DNA from 3 places in the Micromonospora sp. WMMD975 genome. Region 1 is predicted to be linked to each of the others. Evidence: riboswitches for the same ligand, from Rfam matches in the RefSeq annotation. Region 1 holds a riboswitch; each other region holds the start of a gene.

Region 1 (5,524 bases):
CGGTTCCCGCGACTTCTGCGGGACCGTGCGGGCAGGGCCGTCCGGCCGTGCCCGGGGGGATGGCCCGGACGCGCCAACTGGCCAGGCCGGGTGACCGCTCTCGTGCGGCCACCCGGCGACGCGCTCAGCCCTTCCGTACCTCGGCCGCCGCCGCGACGAGGCGCCGTAGGGACGCCTCGACCTCGGGGTAGCCGCGGGTCTTCAGGCCGCAGTCGGGGTTGACCCAGAGCCGGTGGGCGGGCACCGCGGCGACGGCGCGGCGCAGCGCGTCGACGACCTCGTCGTGCGGCGGTACGCGGGGGGAGTGGATGTCCCAGACGCCCGGTCCGACGCCGCGGTGGTAGCCGATGGTGGCGAGGTCGTCGAGGATCTCCATCTTGGAGCGGGACGCCTCGATGCTGGTGACGTCGGCGTCGAGGGCGTCGATGGCGGCGATGACCTCCCCGAACTCGGAGTAGCACAAATGGGTGTGGATCTGGGTGTCGTCGGCGACGCCGCTGATGGCCAGCCGGAACGCACCGACCGCCCAGTCCAGGTAGGTCTGCTGGTGGGCGCGGCGTAGCGGCAGGGTTTCCCGCAGTGCGGGTTCGTCGACCTGGATGACGCGGATGCCGGCGGTCTCCAGGTCGCGGCACTCGTCGCGCAGGGCGAGGGCGACCTGGTCGGCGGTGTCGGCGAGCGGCTGGTCGTCGCGGACGAAGGACCAGGCGAGGATGGTGACCGGTCCGGTGAGCATGCCCTTGACCGGTTTGCTGGTCAGGGACTGGGCGTAGGTGGACCAGGCGACGGTCATCGGCGCCGGGCGGGCGACGTCGCCGTGGATGATGGGTGGACGCACGCAGCGGGTGCCGTAGGACTGCACCCAGCCGTGGTCGGTGGCGGCGAACCCGTCGAGCTGCTCGGCGAAGTACTGGACCATGTCGTTGCGTTCCGGCTCGCCGTGCACGAGGACGTCCAGGCCCAGGTTCTCCTGCAGTTGGATGACGTGGGCGACCTCGGCGCGCATCCGCGCGGTGTAGCCGGCGTCGTCGAGGGTGCCGGCCCGGCGGGCGGCGCGGGCCGCGCGCAGCTCGGGGGTCTGGGGGAACGAGCCGATCGTGGTGGTGGGCAGCGCGGGCAGGCCGAGGCGGCGCTGCTGGCGGGCGGCCCGGTCGGAGTAGTCGCCGCGCCGCCGGTGCTCGGGGCGTAGCGCGGCGAGGCGTCCGCGGATATCGTCGCGCCGCCAGGACGCCGGTGTGGCCGGCGGTGGTGCCGGCACGGCGGTGGTGCCGTCGCGCAATGCGCGCCCGAGCAGGACGACCTCGTCGAGCTTCTGCCGGGCGAACGCGAGCCGTTCGGACAGCCGAGGGTCCAGGCGGGTCTCCGCGCTCAGGTCGACCGGGACGTGCAGCAGGGAGCAGGATGTGGACACCGCGACGTGGTCGGCCAACGCGGCGACGGTGGCTCCGGCGGCGACGGCGGCCCGCAGATCGGTACGCCAGATGTTGCGGCCGTCGACGAGGCCGGCGACGATCGTCTTCCCGCCGAGCGGGCCGGCGCCGGCCAGCCGTTCGAGGTTCCCCGGACCGGCGACGAGGTCGACCCCGATCGCGTCGACCGGGGTGTCGAGCAACGCCGGGAGGGCGTCGGCGAGGTCACCGAAGTAGGTGGTGACGAAGATCCGCGGCCGGTTCGGCAGGTCGCCGAGGCGCCGGTAGGCGCGGTGCAGGCCGTCGATTTCGGCCGGGGTGCGGTCGGCGACGTAGGCGGGCTCGTCGAGTTGCACCCACGGCACACCCGCCCCGGCGAGCGCGGTGAGGATGCCGGCGTAGGTGTCGACCAGGTCGTCGAGGCGGGCGAACGGGTCGGCGCCCTTGGCCAGCAGCAGGAACGTGGCCGGACCGATCAGCACCGGGCGGGTGGTGATGCCGAGCGCGCGGGCCTCGGCGTACTCGCTCAGGGCCTTGGCCGGTCGGGCGGTGAAGGAGGTGTCGGGGTCGATCTCCGGCACCAGGTAGTGGTAGTTGGTGTCGAACCACTTGGTCAGCTCCAGCGCCGGTTCGGTGTCGACGCCGCGGGCCATCGCGAAGTAGGTGTCGAGTTCGTCGAGACCGAGGCGGGCGAACCGGTGGGGGATCGCGCCGAGGGCGACGGCGGTGTCGAGCATCTGGTCGTAGTAGGAGAAGGTGTTCGACGGGATCGCGTCCAGGCGGGCGTCGCGCAGCGTCCGCCACACCTGCGCCCGCAGTTCGGCGGCGGTCTCGTGCAGGCCGGTGGCGTCGAGCGTGCCGGCCCAGTAGGCCTCGACCGCCTTCTTCAGCTCGCGGCGCGCGCCGATGCGCGGGTAGCCGAGCACGGTGCTCTGGCCGAATGAGGTTGTCACGGGTGGTCCTTCCCTCGAGGTGCCTGGCGACCTCTCGGGAGGGAGAAGCGGATACGACGGGCGTACCGGCTTTCCGCCCTGGCCCTCCCGAGAGGCCGCCGACGGCGCGCACCGGACGGCGCGCGCGGCGCTGGCAGGTCTTCGGACTCGCGGGCATGACACGAGGTCGCCTACTGGCCGTCGCTTCCCGGACCTCTTCGGTCCAGTGCTTCGTTGACGGCGGTCGTTCCCACTCACCGCTGCGGGGCAGTCCCGGTCTCGCACCGGGTTCCCTCTTACGACGCCCACCCGCCGAAGCGGGAAGGCGAACCAGCACCGCGCACGATCGTACGACGACGGAGCGACGGGTGAGCGGTCGTGTCCGAGTCGCGGGACACCTCGACGGCGCCGATCAGGACGCGACGAGACCGGCGTCACCCGCCCCGACCTGCCACACGGGCCACGTTCGGACGACTGGCTACGATGGCGGCAGCGCTGGTTCATCCGGTCGGCGACGGCCGGATGTCGTAAGAGGGAACCCGGTGGAAGTCCGGGACTGCCCCGCAGCGGTGAGTGGGAACGACCGCCGTCATCAGCACTGGGCCACCGGCCTGGGAAGCGACGGCCAGTAGGCGACCGAACCCGGTCCGGCCCGCGAGTCCGAAGACCTGCCCGCGTCGCGCGCACCACCGGTGCGCGCTGCCGTCGACCTCGCGGGTGGGTCGGGCGGGTGTCACGCCGTACGCGATCCGTCGGCGTGCCCTCGACGCGCGCCCTCCGGTCGGCGGTCCACCGCATCGAGGACGGACCCGCACAGTGCCCGACACCATCACGCTCGCCGGACGACCACCGTCGGCGTCGAACCTGACCCTGTCGCAGATCATGGACCAGCACCACACCAACCTGATGGGTACGGTGCACGGCGGCCGGATCCTCAACCTGATCGACTCGGTCGCCGGGGTCGTCGCCGCCCGCCACTCCGACGGCCCGGCGGTCACCGCCGCCATCGACGAGACCGCGTTCCTGCGCGCGGTCCGGGTGGGCGACGTGGTCCACGTCGACGCCCGGATCACCTGGGCCGGCCGCAGCTCGATGGAGGTGGCGGTGAAGGTCAGCGCGGACCGCTGGGACCGGGCGGTGCCGCCGGTCGACGTGGCGACGGCGCATCTGGTGATGGTGGCCGTGGACGATCACGGCGACCCCCGTCCGGTACCGCCGCTGTTGCCGGAGACCGATGGGGACCGGCGGCGCTACCGGGAGGCGCGGATCCGGCGGGAGCATCGGCTGTCGCTGCGGCGGGCGCTGCTCGACGGCGCCGGGGAGGGCTGAGCGATGCTCGGACTGTCCGTGGCGACCCTCGCCGGCTACCTCGCCGCGATCGTCGTCCTCATGGTCACCCCCGGTCCGGACATGATGTTCGTGCTGGCCAACGCCACCCGCTACGGCGCCCGGTCGGGCGTCGTCGCCGCGCTGGGCGTCGCCGCGGGGGAGGCCGTGCACGTGGCGGCGGTGGTCGGGGGACTGGCCACCGTGATCAGCGCGTCGCCGACGTTGTTCACGGCGATCCGATGGGCCGGCGCCGCGTACCTGATCGTGTTGGGTGTCCGGGCCGCGCGCCACCGCGATCCGATGGCCGTCACCGGTCCGGACCGTGGCGCGTCGCCCGGTCGGGCCTTCCTGCGGGGTCTGGTGACGAACCTGCTCAACCCCAAGATGATCCTGTTCAGCGTGGCGTTCCTGCCCCAGTTCGTCGATCCGGGCGCCGGCAACGCCACGGCGCAGCTCGTCCTGCTCGGCGCCCTGTTCGTCACCGTGCAACTCGCCGTGGACGTCACCCTCGGCGCGGGCGCCGGCCGGCTCGCCCGCCGGTTGGCCGACCAGCGGTGGTCGCGGCAGATCAACCGGCTCTGTGCGGTCGCGTTCATCGCTCTCGGTGTCCGCCTCGCGTTGAGCTGACACGCCGCCGCCGGACAGGGCGGCGTGCAGTCCGGCCACCTGGGCGTCGTTCTCACCCTTGCAAGACGGCGTCGGGAATCGTGGCGCGGGTCAGGACGGCGTTGGGGTCGGCGCCGAGAGTCAGCGCTGACGGGCCCACACCTGCGCGGACGAGAAGATCACCGATGGCGGCGATCATGGCGCCGTTGTCGGTGCAGAGTCGGGGTGCGGGGACGCGCAGGGTGATGCCTGCGGCGTGGCAGCGCTGTTCGGCGAGGGTGCGCACGCGGCTGTTGGCGGCGACGCCGCCGACGAGCAGCAGGGTGTCGATGTCGTGGTCGTGGCAGGCGGCGACGGCTTTGCGGGTGAGCGTGTCGGCGACGGCTTCCTGGAAGGAGGCGGCGATGTCGGCGACGGGCAGGGGGCCGTGGTGGCGTTCGGTCCAGCGGGCGACGGCGGTTTTCAGGCCGGAGAACGAGAACCGGTAGGGCGGGTCGACGCGTGCGGTCATGGGACGGGGGAAGGCGATCGCGGTGGGGTCGCCGTGGCGGGCGGCGGCGTCGATGGCCGGGCCGCCGGGGTACGGCAGGCCGAGCAGCCGGGCGACCTTGTCGAAGGCTTCGCCAGCGGCGTCGTCGGCGGTGTCGCCGAGGTGGACGACGGGGTCGCGGGCGAGGTCGCCGAGGAGTAGGAGGCTGGTGTGGCCGCCGGAGACGATCAACGCGACGCTGCGCGCGGGGAGGGGGCCGTGGTCGAGGACGTCGACGGCGGCGTGGCCGGCCAGGTGGTGCACGCCGTAGAGGGGGACGCCGAGGGTGAGGGCGTAGGCCTTGCCGGCGGCGAGGCCCACCTGTACGGCGGTGGCGAGGCCGGGGCCGGCAGTGGCGGCGATGGCCTCGATGTCGGCGAAGCCGAGGCCGGCGCGGTCGAGGGCGTGACGGACCATCGGGGCGATGGCGTGCAGGTGGGCGCGGGCGGCGATCTCGGGCACGACGCCGCCGAAGCGGGCGTGTGCGTCCATGCTGGTGGCGAGGGCGTCGCCGAGCAGGACACCGTCGGCGACGATGCCGACGCCGGTCTCGTCGCAGGACGTTTCGATGCCGAGGACGACCGGCACCGCTCAGTCCTGTCCGACGCCGACGCCGGGGTGTTCGGCCGCGGCGGCGAGGAGGCGTTTGCGGGTGCGGGCGGGCAGCCGGTCGACGTAGGCGAGGCCGTCGAGGTGGTCGACCTCGTGTTGCAGGCAGC
Region 2 (5,524 bases), 2.1 Mb from region 1:
CCATGCCGTGCACCAGCTGATCCCACACGCCGCCGGGCCGTCGCTGCCGAGCGACCACGCGACGGCGGCGTTCGCGGTGGCGTTCGCCGTCGGGGCGTTCCTGTCCCGCCGATGGGGACTGGCGCTGAGCGTGCTCGCCGCCGTCATCGGCTTCGCCCGGGTCTGGACCGGCGTGCACTACCCCGGGGACATCCTCGCCGGCGCACTCATCGCCGCCGGAGCGGTCGCCACCATCGGCGTCGTCGGCCGCGCCTACGACCGCCGTACCGGCCGCCGCCTCGGCACCACCGCCTGAGCACCACCCCCCGCCCCTCGTTCCGGAGGTCATGCCATGTCCACGCCTCAGGCGACACTCGCCGTGGGCCCCAGCCTGATCGACCCGGAATGGCTGATCTCCACCTTCGGGCTGATCGGGATCCTCGCGATCGTCTTCGCCGAGTCCGGGCTGCTCATCGGATTGTTCCTCCCCGGCGACTCGCTGCTGTTCACCGCCGGACTCCTCGTCGCCGACGGCCGCTACCTGCACCAACCGCTCTGGCTCGTCTGCCTGCTCGCCGCCGTCGCGGCCGTCATCGGCGACCAGGCCGGCTACCTGTTCGGCAAGCGCGTCGGCCCGAGCCTGTTCCGTCGCCCCAACTCCCGCCTGTTCAAGCAGGAGAACGTGCGCCGGGCCGACGCCTTCTTCGCCCGCTACGGCGCCCGCTCGATCGTGCTGGCCCGCTTCGTGCCGATCGTGCGGACCTTCACCCCCGTCATCGCCGGGGTGAGCCGGATGCACTACCGCGCCTTCGTCACCTACAACGTCCTCGGCGGGGTCCTGTGGGGAACCGGCGTGACCGTGCTCGGCTACTTCCTCGGGCAGATCAGCTTCGTCGCATCGCACATCGAGCTCATCCTCATCGCCATCGTGCTCATCTCCGTCCTGCCCATCGGCATCCAACTCCTGCGGTCCCGCCATCGGTCGGCAACCGCCTCCGTCGACGCGACGGCCGCTCCGGACGCATCCGGCGCCGACTGAACGACGCACCGCGGTCGCCGCCGGCACCTCCGGCCGGCGAACAACCGGTGGGGGTCAGGCGACGGCCCGGGCGCAGACCATCGGGTGCAGCAGCCGGGACAGTTCGGTGACGCCGGCGACGGGCCGCTCGAAGCCGAGCCGGATCCGCCGGGTCGCGCCGGGCCGGCCGTACGCGACGAGCAGCCCGTACCTGTCGATGCGGACCACCCGGGGCGATTCGTCGCCGGACAGCTTCAGCCGCTGGCGCAGGTGGCCGGCGACCTGCTCGGCGTGGTGGTCGGCGAGGTCGGCCAGGAACTCCGCCTCGACCGCGTGCAGCGGGTCGGGCTCGGCTTCCGCGTACGCCGCCGGGTCGATCCGGCGGACACCGCCGGCGTGTTCCCATCGGACCTCGGCCACCTCGAACCGGTACAGGCGGAACCGGCGGCCCACGTCGAGCAGGTCCCCGGTCGGCTGGGTGGCGGCGAAGTCCACGGCGGCCCGGCGCGCCTCGTCCCCGTCCAGCCGCTTCGCCCAGCCGGAGATCCAGGCCCGGCCGAGGGAGGGAGCGCCGGCGGCGGGCGGCAGGTCGAGCACGTCGAGGACGGTGGCGACGTCGGCACCCCCGTCCGGCGGCGACAGCGCCGCGGCGAGATCACTGACGATCGGCACCAGCAGCAGCACCCGGCCGTCCGGGTCGGTGGCGTGCCGGACCTGGTGCGGCCCGGCGTGTCGGGCCAGGTGGACAAGGGCGGGCAGCCAGCCCGCGACGAGGGTACGCACGATTTCCGCCGGGCTGGGGCGCATGGTCCCGACCTCCTCAAGAAAGGTTAGCCTTACCTAACTGACAGGCTAGACCATCGGACCGGAGTCGTCGACGTCAACCACCCCGAGCAGGGACGATTGACATGGGTAATCCGGTGCGGACAGACTGTGGCCACAACTGAACACACCGCGCGTCCGTGCGGGGGAAGTCCGGTCGAAGTCCGGCGCTGGCCCGCAACGGTAGGCCGTCGAGGTGACAGACACCCGGCGGTGAGCCCGAATACCCGGCGTACGCGCGCATCCGCTCCCCACCCGTCGTGGCCCACGGGTCGGAGTCCCGGTCGACCCCGCGCACCGCCGGGCGACCGGGTTTCTGACGACCGCCGGGCCGGAAAGGCGCTACCGATGGTCGTTCGCCTGAGCCGGCAATCCCCCCTCGCCCTGTTCCGCGGCACACTTGCCGCCCTCGCCCTCCGCCCGTCCACCGTCCGGGCCCGGCTCGCCGGTCTGCTGACCGCCGCGCTGGCCGCCGTCGCCCTGATCGCCGTCGAGCCCGCGCCGCAGGCCGCGCACGCGGCGGCCTGCACCGGCACCTCCGGCGTCACAGTCGTCGTCGACTACGCCGCCCTCGGCGGCGGCGTCCAGGTGGGCTGTGCGCTCGGCGACCCGGCCACCGGGCTGGCCGCGTTGCAGGGCGCCGGGTTCACCGTCACCGGCACCCAACGCTGGGGGCTGGCGTTCGTCTGCCGCATCAACGGCAAGCCGACCGCCGCGACGGACCCGTGCGTCAACACCCCGCCGGCCACCGCGTACTGGTCGTACTGGCATGCGTCGCCCGGCGGCGCCTGGTCCTACAGCTCCTCCGGGGCAGCCGGCTACAACCCCGCCCCGGGCAGCGTCGAGGGCTGGGCGTTCGGTTCCGGCGCGGCGCCCGGCATCACCGCTCCCTGATCCACACCGGCGCGGTGACCGGCAGCGCACCGGGTGCCGGTCACCGCCCCGGCGTCGGAAGGCGGCCGGGCGCTCGTCCCGGGTGCTCTCCGGAGTTCTCCCCGACCGCTCTGCGAAAGGCGTCCCTCATGCCCATGTCCCGGCCCCGGCGACTCGGCACCGGCCTCGCCGCCACCGTCGCGGCGGCACTCGCCGCGCTCACCACGCCCATGACCGTGCTGGCCGCTCCCGCCGCAGCCGACGCCGCCGCCGCGCGGGACGCCGCGACCTGGCTCGGTGGCGAGTTCACCGACGGGATTCTGCCCGGACCGTTCGGCGGCCCGGACTGGGGCCTGACCATCGACGGGGTCGTCGCGTTGTCCGCCACCGGCGTCGACACGTCGACCCGCCAGGCCGCCACGGCGCAGGTCGCGGCGCACGTGCGCGCCTACAACAGCTACGACGAGTGGGGCATCGAGGGCTTCACCGACGGCGGAGCCACCGCGAAGCTGCTCTACGCCGCCTCCGCCGCCGGCGCCGACCCCACCGACTTCGGCGGGTACGACCTGCGGGCCGAGACCCTGTCGCTGGTCTCCCCGACGGGCACCGGTGACCAGCGGGGCCGGATCACCAGCCGGGTCACCGCCGACAGCGGCCCGGACGCCAGCAACACCTTCGACCAGTCCTTCGCCGTGCTGGGCCTGGCCCGCAGCGGTGACGTCCCGCAGGACACCGTCGACTTCCTCGTCCGGCAGCAGTGCGCGGCGGGGGGCTTCCGGCTCTACCCGGACACCGCGGACGGGCCGTCACCGTCCTGCGACGAACAACCCGGCGCCACCCTCGACGTCGACTCCACCGCGATGGCCGTGCAGGCGCTGCTGACCGCCGCCGACGACGGCGCCACCGGGGCGGCCGGCGCGGCGCGCAGGGGCGCCGACTGGCTGGTGGCCCAGCAGCACGCCGACGGCTCCTTCGGCGGGTCGGGGCCGACGACCGGCGCGAACTCCAACAGCACCGGACTGGCCGGGCAGGCTCTGGCCGCCGCCGGACGCGACACCGAGGCCGCCCGCGCCGCCGACGCGCTGACCGCGTTGCAGCTCACCGACGCGAACGGCGGAAAGGCAGCCGCCGACGCGGGTGCCGTCGCCTACCACACCGAGGGTTTCACGACAGCCGTCGCGGCCGGGATCGCGGACATCGACCGGGACCAGTGGCGCCGGGCCACCGCCCAGGCCCTGCTCGGGCTCGCGCAGGTGCCGCTGGGTCGGATCGGCCTCGACCTGCCGCCGTCGCCCGACCCCACCCCGTCCGGTACGGCCTCGCCCACCGCCTCCCCCACCGGATCACCGACGCCGACCACGAGCGCCACCGCCAACCCGACCCCGACCTCGACCGGCACCGTCGACCCGCCCCCCGGCGACACCGCGAGCCCGCCGGCGGCGACCCCGTCGGCCACCACGCCACCCGCGGCGACCGCCGCTCCGAGCACGGCACCGCCCGCCCCGGGGCTGGTTGGGCTGCCGACCACCGGCACGGCGATCGCCGGCTACGTGCTGGTCGCGGTGCTGATGGTCGGTGGTGGGGTGCTGCTCATGGTGCTCGGCCGGCGGCGGACGAGATGACGGCCCGGTACGCGCGAGCCGGGATCGTCCTCGCCCTGACCGCCGCGAGCACCCTTGCCGCACCGGCCGCGGGGGCGGAGGCCGCCGGCACGGCCGGCTACTGCCCGGACGCCTCCGGGGTCACCGTCGTGGTGGCCTTCAACGAACTCGGCGGCGGCACGGTGGTCCGCTGTGCCCACGGCGACCAGGCCACCGGACTCACCGCCCTGAAGAACGCCGGTTTCCCGATCACCGGCACGCTGCGCTGGGGCGAGGGGTTCATCTGCCGGATCGAGGGCAAGCCGTCGGCAGCCGCGGAGAAGTGCGTCGACACGCCGCCGGCCAGCGCCTACTGGTCGTACTGGCACGCCTCGAACGGCGGTGGCTGGACCTACAGCGACAAGGGCGTGGCCAACCGCAGACCGCCGGCCGGCAGCTTCGAGGGCTGGTCGTTCTCGCTCAACCGCGGCAGCAACGACGCGCCCCGGCCCGACGTCGTACCGAAGCGACCCGCGCCACCGGCGCCGCCCGCGCCACCGCCGGCCACGGGCGGTGGTGGACCGGTCGCGACGCCGCCGGCCGCCGGTGGTGGGCCTGTCGCACCGCCCGCGCAGGGTGGTCGCGGGGCCGCCCCACCTGGCGGTCGGCCGGGTGCGGCCGGACCGACCGTCGACGCCACCGGGCTCCCCGCCCCCACGGGTACGGCCACCGGCGCCCCGTCGCCGACGCCGAGCCAGGTCGGTGCCCCGACCGGTGGGGCCACCGGCGTGTCGTCGCCGGGCGCCTCCGGGCCGGAGTTGACAGACGTCGCTGCCCCCCGCGACGGCGCAGGTCCACCGTTCGGCACGATCGCCGGGGTGCTGCTGCTCGTCCTGCTGGCCGGCGGCGGGTTGATCGCCGCGCGGCGACGGCGTACCACCGAACCGGATGCCTGACCGGTCCGCCACCGCCACGGTCGGGACCAGCCCGGATCCGGCCCTCGGCACCGGCCGGCGGCCGGTCCGGTGGTCGGCGGCGCGGCTGCCCCGCGGGCTGCACCCGGGGGCGTGGTGGCTGTGGGCGCTCGGCCTGGCCACGGCGGCCAGCCACACCACGAACCCGCTGCCGCTGGGTCTGCTCGTCGCCACCGCCGCGCTGGTGGTGGTCCGGCGGCGCGGCGACGCCCCGTGGGCCCTGGCGTTCCGGATGTACCTGTGGCTGGCCGCGGTCGTGGTGGGCATGCGGGTGGTGT
Region 3 (5,524 bases), 680 kb from region 1:
CGTCGTCTTCGCCGCCACGATCGGCCTGGCGGTGGCGTTGTCCCGCAGCCCGACGCCGGTGGTGGAGCCGGCGGACGCCGACCCGGTGACCGCGGTGCTCGGGTTCGCGATGCCGGCCGCGCCCACCGCGGCGCACCTGCTCGGGCAACCGCTGCCCGACCTCTTCTTCCTGACCGTGACCGTGGTCGGCGTCGGCGGCTACCTGGCCGGGGTGCGCCGGCTGCGCCGGGGCGGGCACCACTGGCCGGTGGCCCGCACCGCGAGCTGGATCGGTGGTCTGCTGGTGCTGGCCGCCGCCACCGGCCTCGGCTTCGCCCGCTACGCGTACGTGCTGTTCAGCGCGCACATGGCCCAGCACATGGTGCTGTCCATGGTGGTGCCGGTGCTGCTGGTCGGTGGCGCCCCGGTGACGCTCGCCCTGCGGGCGCTGCGCCGCCCGACCGAGCCGGGGGTACGCGGAGCCCGGGAGTGGCTGCTGCGCGCCCTGCACAGCCGGGTAACCCGCCTGCTCACCCATCCGCTGGTGGCGCTCGGCGTCTACGTGGCCGGGCTGTTCGGCCTCTACTTCAGCGACCTGCTCGGCACGCTGATGCGGTCCCACCTCGGCCACCTGGCCATGCTGGGTCACTTCGTGCTCTCCGGTTACCTGCTGTTCTGGGTGCTCATCGGCATCGATCCGGGGCGGCCCCGGCTCCCCCACCCGATCCTGGTGCTCCTGCACCTGGCCGCGATGATGGCGCACGGCTTCTTCGGCCTGGCGCTCATGCAGACCACCACCGTCATCGCCCCGGACTGGTATCTCGGCGTCCACCCGGACTGGGCGTCGTCGCTGCTGACGGACCAGAAGCTGGGCGCGGGCATCGCCTGGGCGTTCGGTGAGATCCCCGCCGCCGTCGTGATGGTCCTGCTGGTCCGGCAGTGGATCCGGGCCGACCAGCGCGAGCAGCGCCGGGTCGACCGGGCCGCCGACCGGGCCGAGGCGACCGGCGAGGACGACGACCTGGCCCGGTACAACGCGTTCCTGGCCGCCACCGCCCGCGGTGACGACCGGAACTGATCGGGACATCGGCGGGAACTTCCGCCCGGCGCGGGCCGACCATTCCACCGGGAGGCGGCAACCGCGCACCACGGCACGGCTCGACGGGCAGCGGGCCGGCCCGTACCCCAATTCCTTTTTCCCGATCGGAGTTGCCCAGATGTCCGTGACCGAACTGCCCGGCGACCGCGCGCCGGACTCATCCACCACCCCGGCCGGTCCCGTCCGGCCGGCGCGCCGATCCGCGGCGGTGGCGCTGCTGACCCGCCTGCACTTCTACGCCGGCGTCCTGGTCGCGCCGTTCCTGCTGGTCGCCGCGCTCACCGGGCTGGCCTACACGCTCACCCCGCAGCTCGACGACGCGCTCTACGGCGACAAGCTCACCGTCTCGACCGTCGGCGGGCAGCCCCGGCCGCTCGCCGAGCAGATCGCCGCCGCCCGCGCCGCGCACCCCGACGGCACGCTCACCGAGGTGCAGCCCGGCGACGGCGACCGGACCACCCGCGTGGTCTTCGCCCGGGACGACCTCGGCGACCGGCAGCACACCGTCTACGTCGACCCGTACACCGCTCGGGTGTCCGGCCGGTTGACCACCTGGTTCGGTTCGACGCCGGCCACGACCTGGCTCGACGACCTGCACCGCAACCTGCACCTGGGCGCGGTCGGGCGGCACTACTCGGAGATCGCGGCGAGCTGGCTGTGGGTGCTGGCGCTCGGCGGTGTGGTGCTGTGGTGGCGCCGGCGCGCGGCGGGCCGGTCCCGGGCCCGGCACCTGCTCGTGCCCGACCTGTCCGCCGCCCGGGGCGTGCGCCGGACCCGGGGCTGGCACGCCACCACCGGTGTGTGGCTCGCCGTCGGCCTGCTTTTCCTCTCCGCCACCGGCCTGACCTGGTCCCGCTACGCCGGGGCGAACTTCGGCGCCGGGCTGGACGCGCTGCGGGCCCGTACCCCGGAGATCTCCACCGCGCTCGCCGGCGCGCCGCCGGCCACCGGCGGCGGCGAGCACCAGCACGGCGGCGCGGCCACCGCGACGGCGACGGACCCGGCGACGTACGACCGGGTGCTCGGCGGCGCCCGCGCCGCCGGCCTGTCCGGCCCGGTCGCGATCACCCCGCCCGGCGAGGCCGGTGCCGCGTGGACGGTCGCCCAGACCGACGACAGGTGGCCGGTCGGGTACGACCGGGTCGCGGTCGACCCGGCCACCGGGACGGTGACCGCGCGCAGTGACTTCGCCGACTGGCCGGTGCTGGCGAAGCTCAGCAAGCTCGGCATCCAGGCGCACATGGGCCGGCTGTTCGGGCCGGTGAACCAGATCCTGCTCGCCGCGCTCGCGCTCGGCCTGCTCTGCGTCGTCGTCTGGGGCTACCGGATGTGGTGGCAGCGCCGACCCACCCGCGCCGACCGCCGCGCGCCGCTCGGCGCGCCGCCGGCCCGCGGGGCGGTACGCGGGCTGCGCTGGTGGACGCTGCTTGTCGGCGTGCCGGTCGTGGTGGCGCTCGGCTGGGCGCTGCCGTGGTTCGGTGGCCCGCTGCTCGGCTTCCTCATCATCGACGCCGTGGTCGGGTTGCGCCAACGTCGCCGCCGCCCGGCGGTCCCGGTCTCGCCCGCCCCGGCCGGCAGCTGACGCGCGCGCCGGGGTGTTAAGCGGGGGCCCCGCCTCTACCGAATGCGTTAAGCGGGGCCCCTTCCTTCGGGTTGACACGCCGGGGGGCGACATGTGGTGTTGCGTGCGGGCCTTCATCGCCATATATGGTGGTGCCGCAGCTGGTTCGGCCGCGCCTTCGGGGGTGGTCGAGGCAAGAGGGAACCCGGTGCGAGTCCGGGACTGCCCCGCAGCGGTAAGTGGGAACGACCGCCGTCATCAGCACTGGGCCACCGGCCTGGGAAGCGACGGCCAGTAGGCGACCGAACCCGGTCCGGCCCGCGAGTCCGAAGACCTGCCAGCGCGCCGCGCGCCACCGCGCGCGGCGGTCGAAGGTCGCGCGGGACGACCGACGCCAGCAGCCGGGCCGGCCGTCGTGCCGCGCCCGTTGGCGTTCTCCCGCCGTCCGAGGCCATCGCCAGTGACAGCGAGGAGAGGTCATGACGGTCGTGCGGGAGAGCCCCCCGGAGCAGCGCCGGTCGGCGATGCGGGTCCGCAAGCGGGACGGCGACACCGAGCCGGTCGACGTCAACCGGATCGTCCGGGCGGTCGAACGCTGGGTCGCCGACCTGGACCAGGTGGACCCGTTGCGGGTCGCCACCAAGACGATAAGCGGGCTGTACGACGGGGCGAGCACCGCCGAGCTGGACCGGTTGTCGATCCAGACCGCGGCGGAGCTGATCGGCGAGGAGCCACAGTACTCGAAACTGGCGGCCCGGCTGCTTGCCGCGTACGTGCACGAGGAGGTCCGCGGGCAGCAGGTGGCGACCTTCAGCCAGTCGATCGCGTACGGGCACGCCCTCGGGCTGGTCGGTGACGACACCGCCGCGTTCGTGGCCCGCCACGCCGGCGAGCTGGACGACGCCGTGGACCCCGCCGGTGACCTGCGCTTCGAATACTTCGGACTGCGCACGGTGGCGGACCGCTACCTGCTGCGGCACCCGGAGTCGCGGCTGGTGGTGGAGACACCGCAGTACTGGCTGCTGCGGGTGGCGTGCGGGCTGTCGCACACGCCGGCCGAGGCGGTCGGCTTCTACCGGCTGATGTCCGCGCTGGCCTACCTGCCCAGCTCCCCCACGCTGTTCAACTCCGGCACCCGGCACACCCAGATGTCGTCGTGCTTCCTGGTCGACTCGCCGCGCGACGAGCTGGACTCGATCTACGAGCGCTACCACCAGGTGGCGAAGCTGTCGAAGTTCTCCGGCGGCATCGGCATCTCCTGGTCGCGGATACGCGGCCGGGGCGCGTTGATCCGGGGCACCAACGGGCGCTCCAACGGCATCGTGCCGTTCCTGAAGACGCTCGACGCCGGGGTCGCGGCGGTCAACCAGGGCGGCCGGCGCAAGGGCGCGGCCTGCGTCTACCTGGAACCGTGGCACCCGGACGTGGAGGAGTTCCTGGAGCTGCGGGACAACACCGGCGAGGAGTCCCGGCGGACGCACAACCTCAACCTGGCCAACTGGATCCCGGACGAGTTCATGCGCCGGGTCGAGGCCGACGAAGACTGGTCGCTGATCGACCCGTCCGACGCCCCGGAGCTGCCCGACCTGTACGGGGAGGCGTTCGACGCCGCGTACCGGGCGGCGGAGAAGAAGGCGGTCCGCACGGTGAAGGCCCGGGACCTGTACGGGCGGATGATGCGCACCCTGGCGCAGACCGGCAACGGCTGGATGACGTTCAAGGACGCGGCGAACCGGCTGTCCAACCAGACCGGCGAGCCGGGGAACGTGATCCACCTGTCCAACCTGTGCACCGAGATCCTGGAGGTCAACGACGACGCCGAGACGGCGGTGTGCAACCTCGGCTCGGTCAACCTCGGCGCGCACGTCACCGCCGACGGCGTCGACTGGGAGAAGCTGCGGGCCACGGTGCGCACGGCGGTGGTCTTCCTCGACCGGGTGATCGACATCAACTACTACCCGGCCGCGCAGGCGGCGGCGTCGAACCCGCGCTGGCGGCCGGTCGGGCTGGGGCTGATGGGTCTTCAGGACGCGTTCTTCACGCTGCGCCTGCCGTTCGACTCGGCGCGGGCGCGGGAGCTGTCCACCCGGGTGCAGGAGGAGATCTTCCTGACCGCGTTGGAGACGTCCGCCGGGCTGGCCGAGCGGTTCGGCCCGCACCCGGCGTACGACCGGACCCGGGCCGCGAAGGGCGACCTGCACCCGGACCTGTGGGGCGCGGAGCCGGCGCGGACCGCCCGCTGGACGGCGCTGCGCGAGCGGATCGCCGCGCACGGGCTGCGCAACTCGCTGCTGGTGGCGATCGCGCCGACCGCCACCATCGCCTCGATCGCCGGCTGCTACGAGTGCATCGAGCCGCAGGTGTCCAACCTGTTCAAACGCGAGACCATGTCCGGCGAGTTCCTCCAGGTCAACACGTATCTGGTGCGGGAGCTGAAGGCACGCGGGCTCTGGACGCCGGAGATCCGGGACCGGATCAAGCGGGCGGAGGGCTCGGTGCAGGGCATCGACGAGTTGCCCGCCGAGGTGCGGGAGCTGTTCCGCACCGCGTGGGAGCTGCCGCAGCGGGCGCTCATCGACCTGGCCGCCGCGCGGGCGCCGTTCGTCGACCAGTCGCAGTCGCTGAACCTGTTCCTGAGCGCGCCGACGATCGGCAAGCTCTCCTCGATGTACCGGTACGCCTGGCAGGCCGGGCTGAAGACCACCTACTACCTGCGGTCGCGTCCCGCGACCCGGATCCAGCAGGCCACGGTGCTGGCCCCGGTCGTGGACGCGGCGGCGGCCTGTTCCCTGGAGAACCCCGAGAGCTGCGAGGCCTGCCAGTGACGCACACCGAGACCCGGCCCCTGCTGCTCGACCCGGGCATGAACCTGACCCTGCGACCGA

Evidence for each region. A riboswitch is a leader RNA that binds a small molecule or an ion and turns the genes downstream of it on or off. The one in region 1 is predicted to bind cobalamin.
Region 2: it holds a riboswitch for cobalamin, as region 1 does, so the genes downstream of both, O7613_RS24445 (hypothetical protein) here and O7613_RS14770 (acyl-CoA thioesterase) in region 1, are expected to answer to the same signal.
Region 3: it holds a riboswitch for cobalamin, as region 1 does, so the genes downstream of both, O7613_RS12020 (ribonucleoside-diphosphate reductase subunit alpha) here and O7613_RS14770 (acyl-CoA thioesterase) in region 1, are expected to answer to the same signal.

Annotation. Positions count from the first base shown of each region.
Region 1 is NZ_CP120739.1:3,441,838-3,447,361, reverse strand. Features, by position in the region: gene metE (5-methyltetrahydropteroyltriglutamate--homocysteine S-methyltransferase) at 125-2,362, opposite strand; cobalamin riboswitch at 2,477-2,691, opposite strand; cobalamin riboswitch at 2,821-3,032, shown strand; gene O7613_RS14770 (acyl-CoA thioesterase) at 3,158-3,670, shown strand; gene O7613_RS14765 (LysE family translocator) at 3,674-4,297, shown strand; gene tsaD (tRNA (adenosine(37)-N6)-threonylcarbamoyltransferase complex transferase subunit TsaD) at 4,350-5,393, opposite strand; gene def (peptide deformylase) at 5,397-5,524, opposite strand, start outside.
Region 2 is NZ_CP120739.1:5,493,379-5,498,902, forward strand. Features, by position in the region: gene O7613_RS24430 (phosphatase PAP2 family protein) at 1-295, shown strand, start outside; gene O7613_RS24435 (VTT domain-containing protein) at 332-1,018, shown strand; gene O7613_RS24440 (DUF2470 domain-containing protein) at 1,073-1,804, opposite strand; cobalamin riboswitch at 1,931-2,069, shown strand; gene O7613_RS24445 (hypothetical protein) at 2,168-2,713, shown strand; gene O7613_RS24450 (cell wall anchor protein) at 2,848-4,314, shown strand; gene O7613_RS24455 (hypothetical protein) at 4,311-5,228, shown strand; gene O7613_RS24460 (energy-coupling factor transporter transmembrane component T) at 5,221-5,524, shown strand, end outside.
Region 3 is NZ_CP120739.1:2,764,001-2,769,524, forward strand. Features, by position in the region: gene O7613_RS12010 (bifunctional copper resistance protein CopD/cytochrome c oxidase assembly protein) at 1-1,057, shown strand, start outside; gene O7613_RS12015 (PepSY domain-containing protein) at 1,197-2,660, shown strand; cobalamin riboswitch at 2,785-2,996, shown strand; gene O7613_RS12020 (ribonucleoside-diphosphate reductase subunit alpha) at 3,119-5,464, shown strand; gene O7613_RS12025 (ribonucleotide-diphosphate reductase subunit beta) at 5,503-5,524, shown strand, end outside.